Regions from separate parts of the Staphylococcus coagulans genome, predicted to be linked through region 3. Evidence: riboswitches for the same ligand, from Rfam matches in the RefSeq annotation. Region 3 holds a riboswitch; each other region holds the start of a gene.
What was found. A riboswitch is a leader RNA that binds a small molecule or an ion and turns the genes downstream of it on or off. The one in region 3 is predicted to bind S-adenosylmethionine.
Positions count from the first base shown of each region.

Region 1: another riboswitch for S-adenosylmethionine. It lies ahead of metX (homoserine O-acetyltransferase MetX); the one in region 3 lies ahead of KM149_RS03715 (M20 family metallopeptidase).
Region 2: another riboswitch for S-adenosylmethionine. It lies ahead of KM149_RS01605 (LLM class flavin-dependent oxidoreductase); the one in region 3 lies ahead of KM149_RS03715 (M20 family metallopeptidase).
Region 4: another riboswitch for S-adenosylmethionine. It lies ahead of KM149_RS09580 (methionine ABC transporter ATP-binding protein); the one in region 3 lies ahead of KM149_RS03715 (M20 family metallopeptidase).

Region 1 is NZ_CP092966.1:43,822-47,033, reverse strand. Features, by position in the region: gene KM149_RS00230 (DUF2232 domain-containing protein) at 1-636, opposite strand, end outside; gene metX (homoserine O-acetyltransferase MetX) at 840-1,805, opposite strand; SAM riboswitch class I at 1,890-1,988, opposite strand; gene KM149_RS00220 (AzlD domain-containing protein) at 2,039-2,368, opposite strand; gene KM149_RS00215 (AzlC family ABC transporter permease) at 2,365-3,060, opposite strand.
Region 2 is NZ_CP092966.1:373,314-376,525, forward strand. Features, by position in the region: gene KM149_RS01600 (O-acetylhomoserine aminocarboxypropyltransferase/cysteine synthase family protein) at 1-892, shown strand, start outside; SAM riboswitch class I at 1,056-1,155, shown strand; gene KM149_RS01605 (LLM class flavin-dependent oxidoreductase) at 1,202-2,581, shown strand; gene KM149_RS01610 (sodium:solute symporter family protein) at 2,592-3,212, shown strand, end outside.
Region 3 is NZ_CP092966.1:826,283-829,494, reverse strand. Features, by position in the region: gene ldmS (L-aspartate--L-methionine ligase LdmS) at 1-154, opposite strand, end outside; gene KM149_RS03715 (M20 family metallopeptidase) at 155-1,336, opposite strand; SAM riboswitch class I at 1,440-1,548, opposite strand; gene KM149_RS03710 (S-ribosylhomocysteine lyase) at 1,726-2,202, shown strand; gene KM149_RS03705 (DoxX family protein) at 2,327-2,680, opposite strand; gene KM149_RS03700 (pyrimidine-nucleoside phosphorylase) at 2,692-3,212, opposite strand, start outside.
Region 4 is NZ_CP092966.1:2,017,532-2,020,743, forward strand. Features, by position in the region: gene KM149_RS09575 (methionine ABC transporter permease) at 1-354, opposite strand, end outside; gene KM149_RS09580 (methionine ABC transporter ATP-binding protein) at 347-1,375, opposite strand; SAM riboswitch class I at 1,471-1,581, opposite strand; gene KM149_RS09585 (thioredoxin family protein) at 1,622-1,936, opposite strand; gene KM149_RS09590 (toprim domain-containing protein) at 1,902-2,297, opposite strand; gene gcvH (glycine cleavage system protein GcvH) at 2,376-2,756, opposite strand; gene KM149_RS09600 (arsenate reductase family protein) at 2,828-3,184, opposite strand.

The sequences.
Region 1 (3,212 bases), 780 kb from region 3:
ACGTTTCATTTGCCATAAATATAATGGACGAAAAACAGGCGTTGCAATTTTAAATTTACGTAAGATTGGAAAGATAATCATCAACGTAACGATCAAATAAATTGCAATCGTAACAACAATCATAGCTGGCAATTGAACTGCCAACTGATGTACAGAGTTATTTAAAACCTCTCTTGCCTGTTGATCTAAATTTTGCATCTCAATCATTTGATTAACGATTTTTTGATAAGGTTCTAATAACACTTGTGCATAAGGTAATTGTTTTAAACCTTGCAAAATCATGATAGCTCCGATTGTAATGATGCTCGTCACAAGTGTTGCGACATACAAAATATGTTCTTTTGAGGCACGTTGTTTAAGCAATTGTGCAATCACTGCACTCAATGCTAATAGAATGATCATAAAGGTCATTACAAACAAGTCACCTGTTAATGTTGAGACTAATATCGTAATTAAAGTAGCCAATCCAAAAGAATGGATGGAACGGTACCATAATATGATTCCTGGTAAGGTTGCAAAACATGCGATAATCACGACTGACCATGGCATAAAATGCAATACTAAAGCCACCGCTAATAAGGCTATTGTGCCGATTAGGGTTTCTTTAGGCTTAATTTTAGAAAACAAAGACGCCACTTCCAAACTAATTTATTCTATAACTTCTATTTTACAAGCTTTGTAATATGAATACAATTTGTGTTGATGAGATGACAAAGCTTTACATCCCCCTCAAACGCAAAGAAAAGCTATATTTTAGCTATTATCCCTAAAATACAGCTTATTGTCTAGTATTTCTAGTTTACGCAATTATAACAAATAGATAACATTATCGTCTAAAGTTAGCGTCGAAAGCGCGAAACTTTTAAGAAATGATATAAATAGGGCGCCCAGTCATTAAAATTAAGCAAAAAGCCATCATGACCAACATTATCAGGCACAAAAAAATGACGATGGTATTTAAAGTGCTTACCAAGTGCAGCAACTTGATCATCGGGGTACAACAAATCATCGGTAAAACCAAGTGTCAGCACTTTTGTATTCAATGATTGATACTCCTTGTCCACATTTTCTCTTCCTCTATAAATATCATGGCTATCCAAGACGTCGAGCAATGTTAAATAACACTGTAAGTCAAATTGTTCTTTAAATTTATCACCTTGATATTTTTGATATGTGACAACTTCGTCAGGAGTAAAACGGGCTTCATAACTTTTAGATGAACGATACGTCAAGAAACCGAGTTGACGCGCAATACTTAACCCTTCTTTACCTGCTAAATGGATGGCTTGTCTCGCAATTTCATTAAATGCACGGCTATACGAAGATGTCTTTGCAGTCGCCGCAAGAATCACTGCTTTTTCCACTTCAAATTTATGACGATAGAGGAGCTCTAGTGCTTGCATACCGCCTAAAGAACCGCCTATGAGTACATTGATCTTACGGAAACCTAAAGCTTCAATTCCTTTTTCAAGCGCACGGGCAATATCGCGCATTGTAAGGTGCTGAGGAAAATTTTGATCTGTAACACGTGAGCTAGAACCGAATGGACTACCAATAACATTAAAAGTAAGAAACTGATAATCATGAAGCGGCATGTAACCACCGTCAATAATCTCACGCCACCACCCTGGATTTTCCTCTGTTCCGTATGTTAAATGATTGCCTGTCAACGCATGACAAACAAGTACTAAAGGTTGACCTGGGTAGCCTACATATTCATATTGAAGCTTTAAATTTTCAATTTTTTCTCCAGATTCAGTCGTAAAAGCGCCTAACTCTAATGTGTCAACTCGATAATTCATCATTTTAGTATGCCCTCCCTCTAAAATTCAAAAAAAGGTTGTATTTCCGCAATAACGGTAATACAACCTTTGTAAGCCTATCTAGTTAACTTATCATCCGCAATGGTTGGTTGTAGCACCGTACTTATCAATAAGTGGTTGCTGAAGCGTCACAGGGCCAAATCCCTCAGCTTCTCTTAATAAGTATAATTTTGTTTTTTATCATACCTCATTCATTATCGACATGCAAACGATTATTAGAATAATCCGGCTATTCTTAATAATGCGACACTTATCATGCCTACAATAACTGTTATTGTTAAACTTCTGAGCCAAAAAGCACTAATGACAGTGGGAATAAGGGCTAAGGCAAAGTTCCAGTTTAATGTATAACCCATCACACCTTTATGTTGCTGGATTAAACCATCCATGACTAAAGCTGTGAAAAGTGTGATTGGAATGAAAGTGAGCCATTTTAAAACTTTATCAGAAAGCTGTACACGAGAAATCATCAAAAGTGGTGTAATACGTAAAAGTAAAGTGACAATTCCCGAACCTATAATCGCCAATAAGATATAAAGCGTCATCGGTCAATCACCATCCCTATTGCCGCAGTGATCGTAGACGCGAATAAAATTGCTAAATAGGAAGACATGACCATACTTAGCGATAGCATCATAACAATGACAATAAGCATCAATAACAAATAAGTACGCATCTTTGACTTGGTGATACCTTCAAATTGTGCAATCGTTAAAAATACAAACATCGCTATAATGGCATAATCTAAACCAAATGCATCTGGATTTTTAAAAAAGTTTCCAAGTAACGCCCCTAAAATAGAGACAAAAATCCAAAATAAGTAGGCTGTTAAATTTAGTCCATACATCCAATTGCGCGTTATGGTAAGATCTTTTGAATGAGGCGTAATGGCCACAGCAAAAGTCTCATCAGTGAGTAGCGCGCCTACCCCCACTCTATGAAGTAAGCTTTCCTGCTTAAAATTATTTGCTAATGTCATACTCAATAGGAACATGCGACTATTTACGATTAACGTTGTCAGTACAATAATCCAAACTGGTGTATGAACAACCATTAAAGCGACAATAATAAACTGAGCAGCTCCGGCATAAACAAGCATCGATAACATTACGATTTCGAGTAAACCAAAACCAGAAGCAACACCGACCACACCAAAGGAAAATCCTATCCCTGCATAGCCTAACAAAGTTGGAATACATTCTTGTACGCCTTGCTTAAAAGTTGTATGCGACACCATGACACATCCCTTCTAAAAAAATTAATCTTATTATAATACAAGATTATCAAATTCTCTATTAGGTTAGTCTAACGTCATAGTGTCCGAAGTCTAACGATTGTATTAAAAAGGCTTAACAAAGGTGCTTAAAAAAATAAAATTTTCAGACTTTT
Region 2 (3,212 bases), 450 kb from region 3:
CACATTAGTAGATACGAAAGATGTCAGTAGTATAGAAAATGCGATTCAAGACAATACGAAGGCATTATTTGTAGAAACCATTGGGAACCCAGAAGGCAATGTTGAGGATTTCGATGCACTTGCAGCGATTACAAAAGCTCAAGGTATACCGCTTATTGTTGATAATACATTTGCAACGCCTTATCTTTTACGTCCAATTGAATATGGCGCGAACATTGTTGTTCATTCTGCGACCAAATTTATTGGTGGGCACGGAACATCAATGGGTGGTGTTATTGTTGATGCAGGTAACTTTAATTGGGATAATGGCAAGTTTCCAGGATTAAGTGAACCCGATCCGTCTTATCACGGCTTAGTGTTCAGTGAAAAATTTGGAGAAGCCGCACTTGCTTTTAAAATTCGTACAACAATTTTAAGAGATACAGGGGCAGCGATTTCACCATTCAATGCATTTTTACTAACGCAAGGCTTAGAGACACTTTCATTACGATTAGAACGTCATGTGGAAAATGCTGAAAAAGTTGCACAATATCTTGAAAAGCATGATAAAGTCGCATGGGTTAAATATGCTGGTTTACCTACGAGTGAATATTACGCGTTAAAAGAGAAGTATTTACCAAAAGGTGCAAGTTCCATCTTTACCTTTGGTGTTAAAGGTGGATACGAAGCAGGTAAAAAGTTTATTGAAGGCTTAGAATTATTTTCTTTATTAGCGAATGTAGGAGATGCAAAGTCACTTGTCATTCACCCCGCATCCACGACACATCAACAATTGACGGAAGCAGAACAAACAGCAGCAGGTATTGCCCCGGAGACGATTCGTCTTTCGATAGGACTTGAGCATATCGATGATATTATCGCAGATTTGGAAAAAGGCTTTGCCAAAATTTAACTTTTAAGCGTCGCACAAAATGAAAATAAATGGAAATTCATGATCTGGTAGATTGACATGAGCGCTTTTAAAGCGTAAGCCGCCATGTGAAGGAAGTGATTATTCTACCGGTCAGTGTTTTACCTTTCACTTATTAAAAAGTACCCCATGAGTGTACATCATCGTCTTATCAAGAGAGATGGAGGGACTGGCCCGATGAAATCTCGGCAACAGGATTAATTCACTGTGCCAATTCCAGTAGCACAATTGCTAGAAGATAAGTCAACTACAGCTATGCCTTATCTTCCTATTTCTTAGGAGGTAATGTTCATGACACGAAAACAAATTCATTTTAACGGATTCGTCCAAAACTCTCCCTCTCCCCATGCTTCAGGTTTATGGAAACATCCAAAAGATAAAGGAGCGACACACCACAATTTAAAATATTGGACGGATATTGCTCAAACTTTAGAACGTGGTTTATTTGATGGTATTTTTATTGCTGATGTGTTGGGCACTTATAGTGTTTACAACCAATCTCATGACGCCGCAGTGAAACACGCAGTTCAACTCCCCGCACATGATCCTATTCCGCTCGTTTCTGCCATTGCAGCGGTAACTGAGCATATTGGTATTGCACCTACTGTCTCTACTACCTATGCCCAGCCATATAAGTTGGCACGTCAATTATCTACACTTGATCATCTGACAAATGGCCGATTAGGTTGGAATGTTGTGACGTCTTATTTAGAAAGCGAAGCAGTGAACTTAGGCTTAAAAGAACGCTTGCCTAAAGCATTACGTTACAACCGTGCTGACGAATTTTTGCAAGTGAGCTATCAGCTGTGGGAAGACAGTTGGGAGGACGATGCAGTTGTTAAAGCGCGTGAGACAGATACGTATGCTGATCCTTCTAAAGTTCATGCGATTCATCATAAAGGTACATTTTTCGATATACCCGGCCCGCATCTTGTAGAGCCTTCCCCTCAAAGAACGCCTGTTTTATTTCAAGCAGGTGCTTCCGAAAAAGGCAAAATATTTGCTGCAAAGCATGCAGAGGCTGTGTTTACAAAACACACCTCTATTGAATCGTTACGGGCATATGTCACAGACATTCGGACAAGAGCACAACAATTTGGCCGTGATGGAGAAGATATACTTGTTTTTCCAATGGTTTTACCTATTATCGGTGAAACTGAAGCAGAGGCTTATGAAAAATATGAAGCGCTTCAAAATGAAGTCAGCTATGAAGGTTCAGTCGCATTGTTAAGTGGACATACGGGTATTGATTTTTCTCAATATGATCCAGATGAATATATCGAAAATATCGAGACAGAAGCGATGCAAGGCAATCTCAATTTATATACAAAAGACCCACATCGAAAATGGACATTGCGAGAAGCGGTGAAAAATCACGGACTAGGTAATGGGACGGCTAAATTCATCGGAACACCCACACAAATTGCTGATCAATTGGAGTTATGGGTGAATGAAGGTGGTGCGGACGGTTTTAATATTGCGCAGACTTATTCACCAGGTACATTTGAAGAATTTGTGGACTTAATCATTCCTGAATTACAAAAAAGAGGCATATATCGTACAGAATATGAAGGTGAAACTTTACGTGAAAATATGTTTGGCAAAGGCCATACGAAAGTGAAACCGACACATCCTGCACGAAATAAAAAAGCCAATTTAGTACAGATATAGGGGGATGATTATGAATGACGTTAAAGTGTATACATGGATAGGTTTTATTGTTTTCATGGCGTTCATGATTACGGTAGGCTTTGTCAGTTCTAGAAAGATGAACAGTATTTCAGATTTTGCGACTGGCTTTGGAAGGATTGGCCCCCGTACGCTAGGATTGTCTTTTGCAGCGACGTATTTAAGTGCTGCAACCTTTCTAGGTTATCCGGGATGGTCGTATGCGTGGGGACTCAATAATTTATGGTTGTTTTTAGCGATGTTTATCGGTGGCCCTACAGGTGTTTTAATGGTCGCTAAAAGAGTCAGATCATTAAATACAACGCAGCAATCCCTCTCGCTACCAGATTGGTTAGGCGATTTTTATGACAGTCCTATTTTACGTGTTGGGACGGCTATGATCTTATTATTTAATATTTTCTATATCGCAAGTCAGCTTGTAGCAGGCGCTTTGATTTTCAAACATTTACTCGGTATGAGTTACTTTTCAAGTTTGATTGTAATCACAGTCATTGTTGTGATTTATGTTTACGTAGGTGGTGCACTAGCAGATATTTATACCGATGCCATACAAGTCATCATTATGGCAGTAGCTGGCCTTGCCATTTTTATCTCTGGCATTGTGCTATTTTGG
Region 3 (3,212 bases):
TCAACAACTCTCTCCCAGTTAAAAAGTTGGATTGATGTTCATCTGGTTCTAACCAAGGATTGGAAACATAAGAAGGTCTAGAAGTATAGACCACATTTGTTTCATAGATATCACCCATTGTTAAGCGGGGTGCGTGTTTATTTTGTACCGTCATTTATAACTTCTCCCTTTTAATTTGATGCTCCTTTTGAATTGTATCTAAGAGATTTCTATCTTGAATTAATGTAGCCCCCATTAATGCAATGATCTTTGCACCTCTAATCAGCGCCTTATCTCCCATTGGACTTGCAGCAGCTTCTCTAAATCGATGGGTATGCCCCACCAAGCTTCTTGGTCCAATTTTGACATGTGGGTGTATCGTTGGTACAACATGGCTGACATTCCCCGTGTCTGTTGAACCATACCCAAAATCATCATGACTTACCTCTTCCCCTAGTTCTGTTGCATATTGTTCAAATAACAGATCGAGTTTTGGTGATTTCACAAACTCATTGACGCCATTTTGAATAGGCTCAAACTCGAAATCACAACCCGTTTGTATCGCTGCCCCTTTTGCAATATCATGAACACGTCCAGTTAGCACATCCAGTTCCTTTCGTGTGGTCGCACGCGTATAAAAACGTGCATGTGTGAAATCTGGAATAATATTCGCGGCCTTGCCACCATCTAATATTACACCATGGACGCGTTCAGTCTTTTTAATATGTTGACGAATTTGAGCGACACCATTAAAAAAACTAATCATTGCATCTAAAGCATTTCGTGCCTCATAAGCATTCTCTGAAGCATGCGCACTTTTACCATAAAATTTAATATCTAGTACATCTACCGCAAGGGTGTGATTGGTTGGGTATGTTTCATTGCCTGGATGTACCATTAACGCAACATCTACATCGTCAAATATGCCTTCTTTAACATAACTCGCTTTGGCACTTCCATTTTCACCACCTTCTTCAGCTGGACAACCGAAGATGACGACTTTCCCTCCAATTTCATCGACGACCTGCTTGAGTGCTGTACCTGCTAAGACACTCGTTGTACCGATAATATTATGGCCACAGGCATGACCTAATCCCGGAAGTGCATCATATTCAGCAAGATAGCTGATTGTAGGCCCTTCTTTTGAGGATTCATATGTCGCTATAAATCCTGTTGAATGACCAGCGATGTCGCGTTCGACTTCGAAACCGCACTCAATTAAATGATCAATGAGCAATCTCGAAGCGAATAACTCTTCATTTCCAATCTCAGGTCTTTCATGAATTTGATGACTCATATCAATGTATTTCAATCTGTTGTTATCTATATAATCTAAAATCCGTTGTCTCACTGACACCAAATTAAAACTCCTTCCAAAACAAAAAAAGTTATCATCCTATACTATCAACACATATGTTTTCAAGTGTGGTTGATGTACGCCGGTGATAACATCTTTGTCGTTTTTATCTTTCAGTCCATTATAGGCTGTTGGATTTAGCACCTTTATCGCTTTACGATGAGGTTGCAGGGCTTCGTAGGGCCAATTCCCTCCACCACTCTTGATAAATATTTATTAAATTTGTACTTATTTTATCGGATTTAGGACAATTTGTCATGTGTTTTTTACAGATAAATCAAAAATTTCTATCTTATTTTTTGTATAACTGAGTAATCAGCTCAGTTTTTTACTTTCAATCATACTAAATTGTGTTAAAATGAAATTACACATGAAGGAGGTTTGTACAAATGCCAAAAATGAACGTTGAAAGTTTTAACTTGGATCACACTAAAGTGGTTGCGCCTTATATTCGCTTGGCTGGTAAAATGAAAGGGATTAACGGAGATGAAATTTATAAATATGACATTCGTTTTAAGCAGCCGAATAAAGCGCACATGGACATGCCTGGATTGCATTCTCTAGAGCATTTGATGGCCGAGAATATTAGAAACCATACAGATAAAGTGGTTGATTTAAGTCCTATGGGTTGCCAAACTGGTTTTTATGTTTCTTTTATCAATCATGATGATTATGACGATGTATTAAATATTATTGAAAAAACAATACAAGATGTACTTGATGCGAAAGAAGTTCCTGCTTGCAATGAATTACAATGTGGCTGGGCTGCTTCACATTCTTTAGAGGGCGCTCAAGCAATTGCACAATCATTTTTAGATAAACGTGAACAATGGCATGATGTTTTTGGAACAGGTGCACACGTTTAAATATAATGTAAACTTTTAAAATAGGATGACGATGTAAAAATAATGATAAGTCACTTTGACTGAACAAAAGGCATTTCAAATTGTGTGTGATTCACAACTTGAAATGCCTTTTTAAAGTTTACAATTATAATTTTTTAATGAGATACATGAAAATGAATTGAAGCGGTAGTCTACCATATCTTGCCGTATCTGATAATTCTCTATTACCAAGTGGCAATCGACGCCGTGCCATATAAATATTTGCTGGAAAAACTGATAATAAGAAAAAGTTAATCCAACGTTTTAATGCGTCAGATGGACGCGCCAAAAGTAGCTTTATACCTATCCATATTTCGCATACGCCTGTGACTAGTACAGCAGCCTTTCTGAATGGTAAATAATGAGGTACGATATTTCTGAATCGACGCTCTCTCGTAAAATGTAAAACGCCAATAATCAAAAATCCAATACCTATTAATATGCGACCTACTTTTTTCATCTCAACACCCTTTATTCAGTAATGATTGTATGGATTAATTTCGGCTGTGATGCTTGCTCTAAGATTGTAATATTATCATACAATTTTTCTTTTACTGCTTCAACATCTTGTGTATTCGCATGAATCGTTAATAGAGATTCTCCTTCTTCAACATAATCACCTATTTTTTTATTCAAAACGAGACCTACAGCAAGATCAATCTCATCCTCTTTCGTTTGGCGTCCTGCCCCTAACATCATGGATGCGATACCGATTTCATTTGCAATCATTTCTGCAACAACACCAGCTTGTTTCGCAGGTAATTCGAATTGATATTGTGCTGTTGGCAATTGTGATGGATCATCAACGATACTTGCATCGCCACCTTGATTACTTAAAAACGTTTTGAATTTCTCTAACGCTTTACCGTTTTCAATGACTTCTTTTAACATTTCACGTGCTTCTTCTAAATTGTTCGCTTTTTGAGCTAATACGACCATTTGTGAACCGAGTGTCAAAACAAGTTCAGTTAAATCTTCTGGCCCTTCACCTT
Region 4 (3,212 bases), 1.2 Mb from region 3:
GTAGAAAGGAGATGCCCCAATGATTAAAGCAGGTAAAGCACCCGTTGGACCACTGATTGTACCTAATAGTAAACTTGTAAATGGAATTAACAATAAAATCAAAATGATAAATGGTATCGCTCTAAATAAATTCACAATGAAAGAAACAATACTATAAAATATACGTCCTGCTTTAGATTTACTTTTAGATGTTAAAAACAGAATCACACCTAAAATGAGCCCAAAAATAAATGAGAATGCTGTTGAGATGATTGTCATGTATAGCGTTTCATATGTCGCTACCCAAACATCCGGCCAACGTACATTCGGCATCGTTATCATCTCTTGAAGTATTTCGCTAAAACTCTTACCCATGACTGACCACCTCTACATCGATATTTTGTGACTCTAAGTCCGCTTGTACTTCATCAAAATTTGTTTTTGAGACATCTTGAATGTGAACGAGTAAATAGCCTATAGTTCCCGTTTTTGATTGTTTAATATTACCCTCTAAAATATTGGCTGAAAGATGATATTCTTGCGATAGATGAGACAATATCGGACGTGTTGTATTATCGCCAGAAAAAGTCAATTTAATCAAAACATCATCTTTTGCTAGAGGAAATGTCGCTACAAGCTCATCACTTTCATCACTCGGTTTCAAGTCTTCTTGAACAAAGCGGCGTGTCACTGCGTGCTGTGGATTTTCAAAAATATCAGAAACTTTACCTTGCTCAATGACACGACCATTTTCCATTACAGATACTTCATCACAAATCCGACGAATAACGTGCATCTCATGTGTAATAATAATAATCGTTAAATTCTTTTCCTTTTTAAGTTGTAAAAGCAAGTCTAATATTTCATCTGTCGTTTGAGGGTCAAGTGCACTTGTTGCTTCGTCACATAATAATACTTCTGGATCATTGGCAAGTGCGCGCGCAATGCCGACACGTTGTTTTTGACCACCTGATAATTCAGAAGGGTACGCATGCTCTCTCCCTTTTAAACCAACACGTTCAACGAGCTCTAATGCTATCTGCTTTGCTTCACTTTTTGCAACTCCTGAAATTTCTAGTGGGAAAATAATATTATCCATTACCGTTCTTGACCACAATAAATTAAAGTGTTGGAAAATCATACTGACTTTTTGTCGTTTTTTGCGTAAATCTGCTTTACTTAACTGTCCTATGTTATCCCCGCCGATAATCACATCGCCTGATGTAGGTGTTTCTAGATAATTAAATAATCGTATTAAAGTACTTTTACCAGCACCAGAAAATCCGATAATACCATAGATTGAACCCTTCTCTATCTTTAGGTCAACATGATCTACAGCTGTTACAGATTTTGATTTACTTTCGTACTTTTTAACGATGTTTTTAAGCTCAATCATACTGTTCCTCCTTGTGTTTCCCCTCTTATCTGCAAAATAAAAAATGCTTTCTCTTTTAAAAAATGAAAGAGAAAGCATTAACACAAATCGCTTTTCTCTCATCTTCAAAAGTAAAATTTTTACTTTATGTGAATTGGCACCATTTCTATATACTAGACGGTTGCCGGGCTTCATAGGGCACATCCCTCCACCACTCCGGATAAGAGTTTTCTGACTATTTAATTGATATTAATCTTATCATTGTAATCAACATGCGTCAATTACTTTTTTTATTTTTTCTAACAAGTACGGTACAGACTGAAAAGCATATAACCTTTCTACTTCTTGATCATAATGCATGATCATTAACACAGGCACAGACTGTATTTCATTTGCTTGGCTCCAATCTGGATGAAAATTTAAATCTATTTTCACAATAGGTAATTGTGTCATCTCATTTGCAATATCTAACATTCTTTCAGACATTTTACATGTCCCACACATCGGTGTATAACCAAATATGAGATGAACGTTTTCATCTTTATTTCTATATATATTGTTCAATTGCTCTGAAACACTCATGATATGAATACTTCCCTTTAACATAAAAATCTTTTTTTACTTTAAATCCAAAATGTTGTAATACATTAGAGAGGTAATCGCGTGGACAACGTGCCACTTCACTATAATTCGTATCGATGAAAATATCGATGCGCTCACTCAAATAAGTTGTAAACCATTTGCGGATTTTTCGACCTTCCGCATCTGAATCTACCAAAATGTAGACCTGTCTATCATACAAATATTCAATCATATTGTCTAATTTTTCAATTCCCATCGTTCCATGTGTACATATAATTTCGACAGGTTCTAACAACACCTCTTGAACACGTTTTTTATCAGATTTACCTTCTACAACAATAACCTTATTGATCATCGCCATGGTCTTCACCTTCTAAAAAATATTTGAGTACAAAAAACTCCTTGATAATCAGATTACCGAGGAGTCTTTATGCGGGCATTATTCACCAATCATTTGTTCATAATCAGCTGCACTTAATAATGCATCTAATTGGCTTTCATCGCTTAATTCAACTTTTACCATCCAAGCTTTTTCATAAGGTGATTCGTTAACCGCTTCAGGTTCGTCTTCTAAACCTTCATTCACTTCGATGACTTTTCCTGATACAGGAGAATACAATTCAGAAACAGTTTTAACTGATTCCACACTTCCGAAAGTTTCACCTTCAGTAAGTTCATCTTCTGCTTCTGGAAGCTCTACAAAGACAATATCACCTAATTCGCTTTGCGCAAAATCTGTAATTCCAATTGTCGCTGTTTGACCTTCAACTTTTACCCATTCGTGTTCTTTAGAATATTTTAATTCGCTTGGCACTGCCACGTTAATCCCCTCCTATAATGTTTACAATTACAATTTTATCATGACATATTGGAACGGTTCTATCAACTATTTTATGATAGCCAAGTATTGCGATAGACCTCTTCATTAAAGCCGACTGTCACTTTATCACCTAAGATTGCTAATGGTCGCTTTACTAACATGCCATCAGAAGCAAGTAAACTTATTTTTTCGTCTTCATTCATATTTTCTAGTTTGTCTTTAAGATTTAACGCTCTGTATTTTGCGCCATGTGTATTAAAGAACTTTTTAATATCCAAGCCTGATTTTTCTATAATTTGACGAAACTCTTTTTCTGTCGGTGTGTGCTGTACAATATCGATAGGCTCATAGCTCACCCCATGATCAGATAAAAATTTCGCTGCTTTTTTACATGTTGTACAATTTGGATAATGATAAAATTTGATCATGCCTTTGACCTCCTTATTCCAATTAATT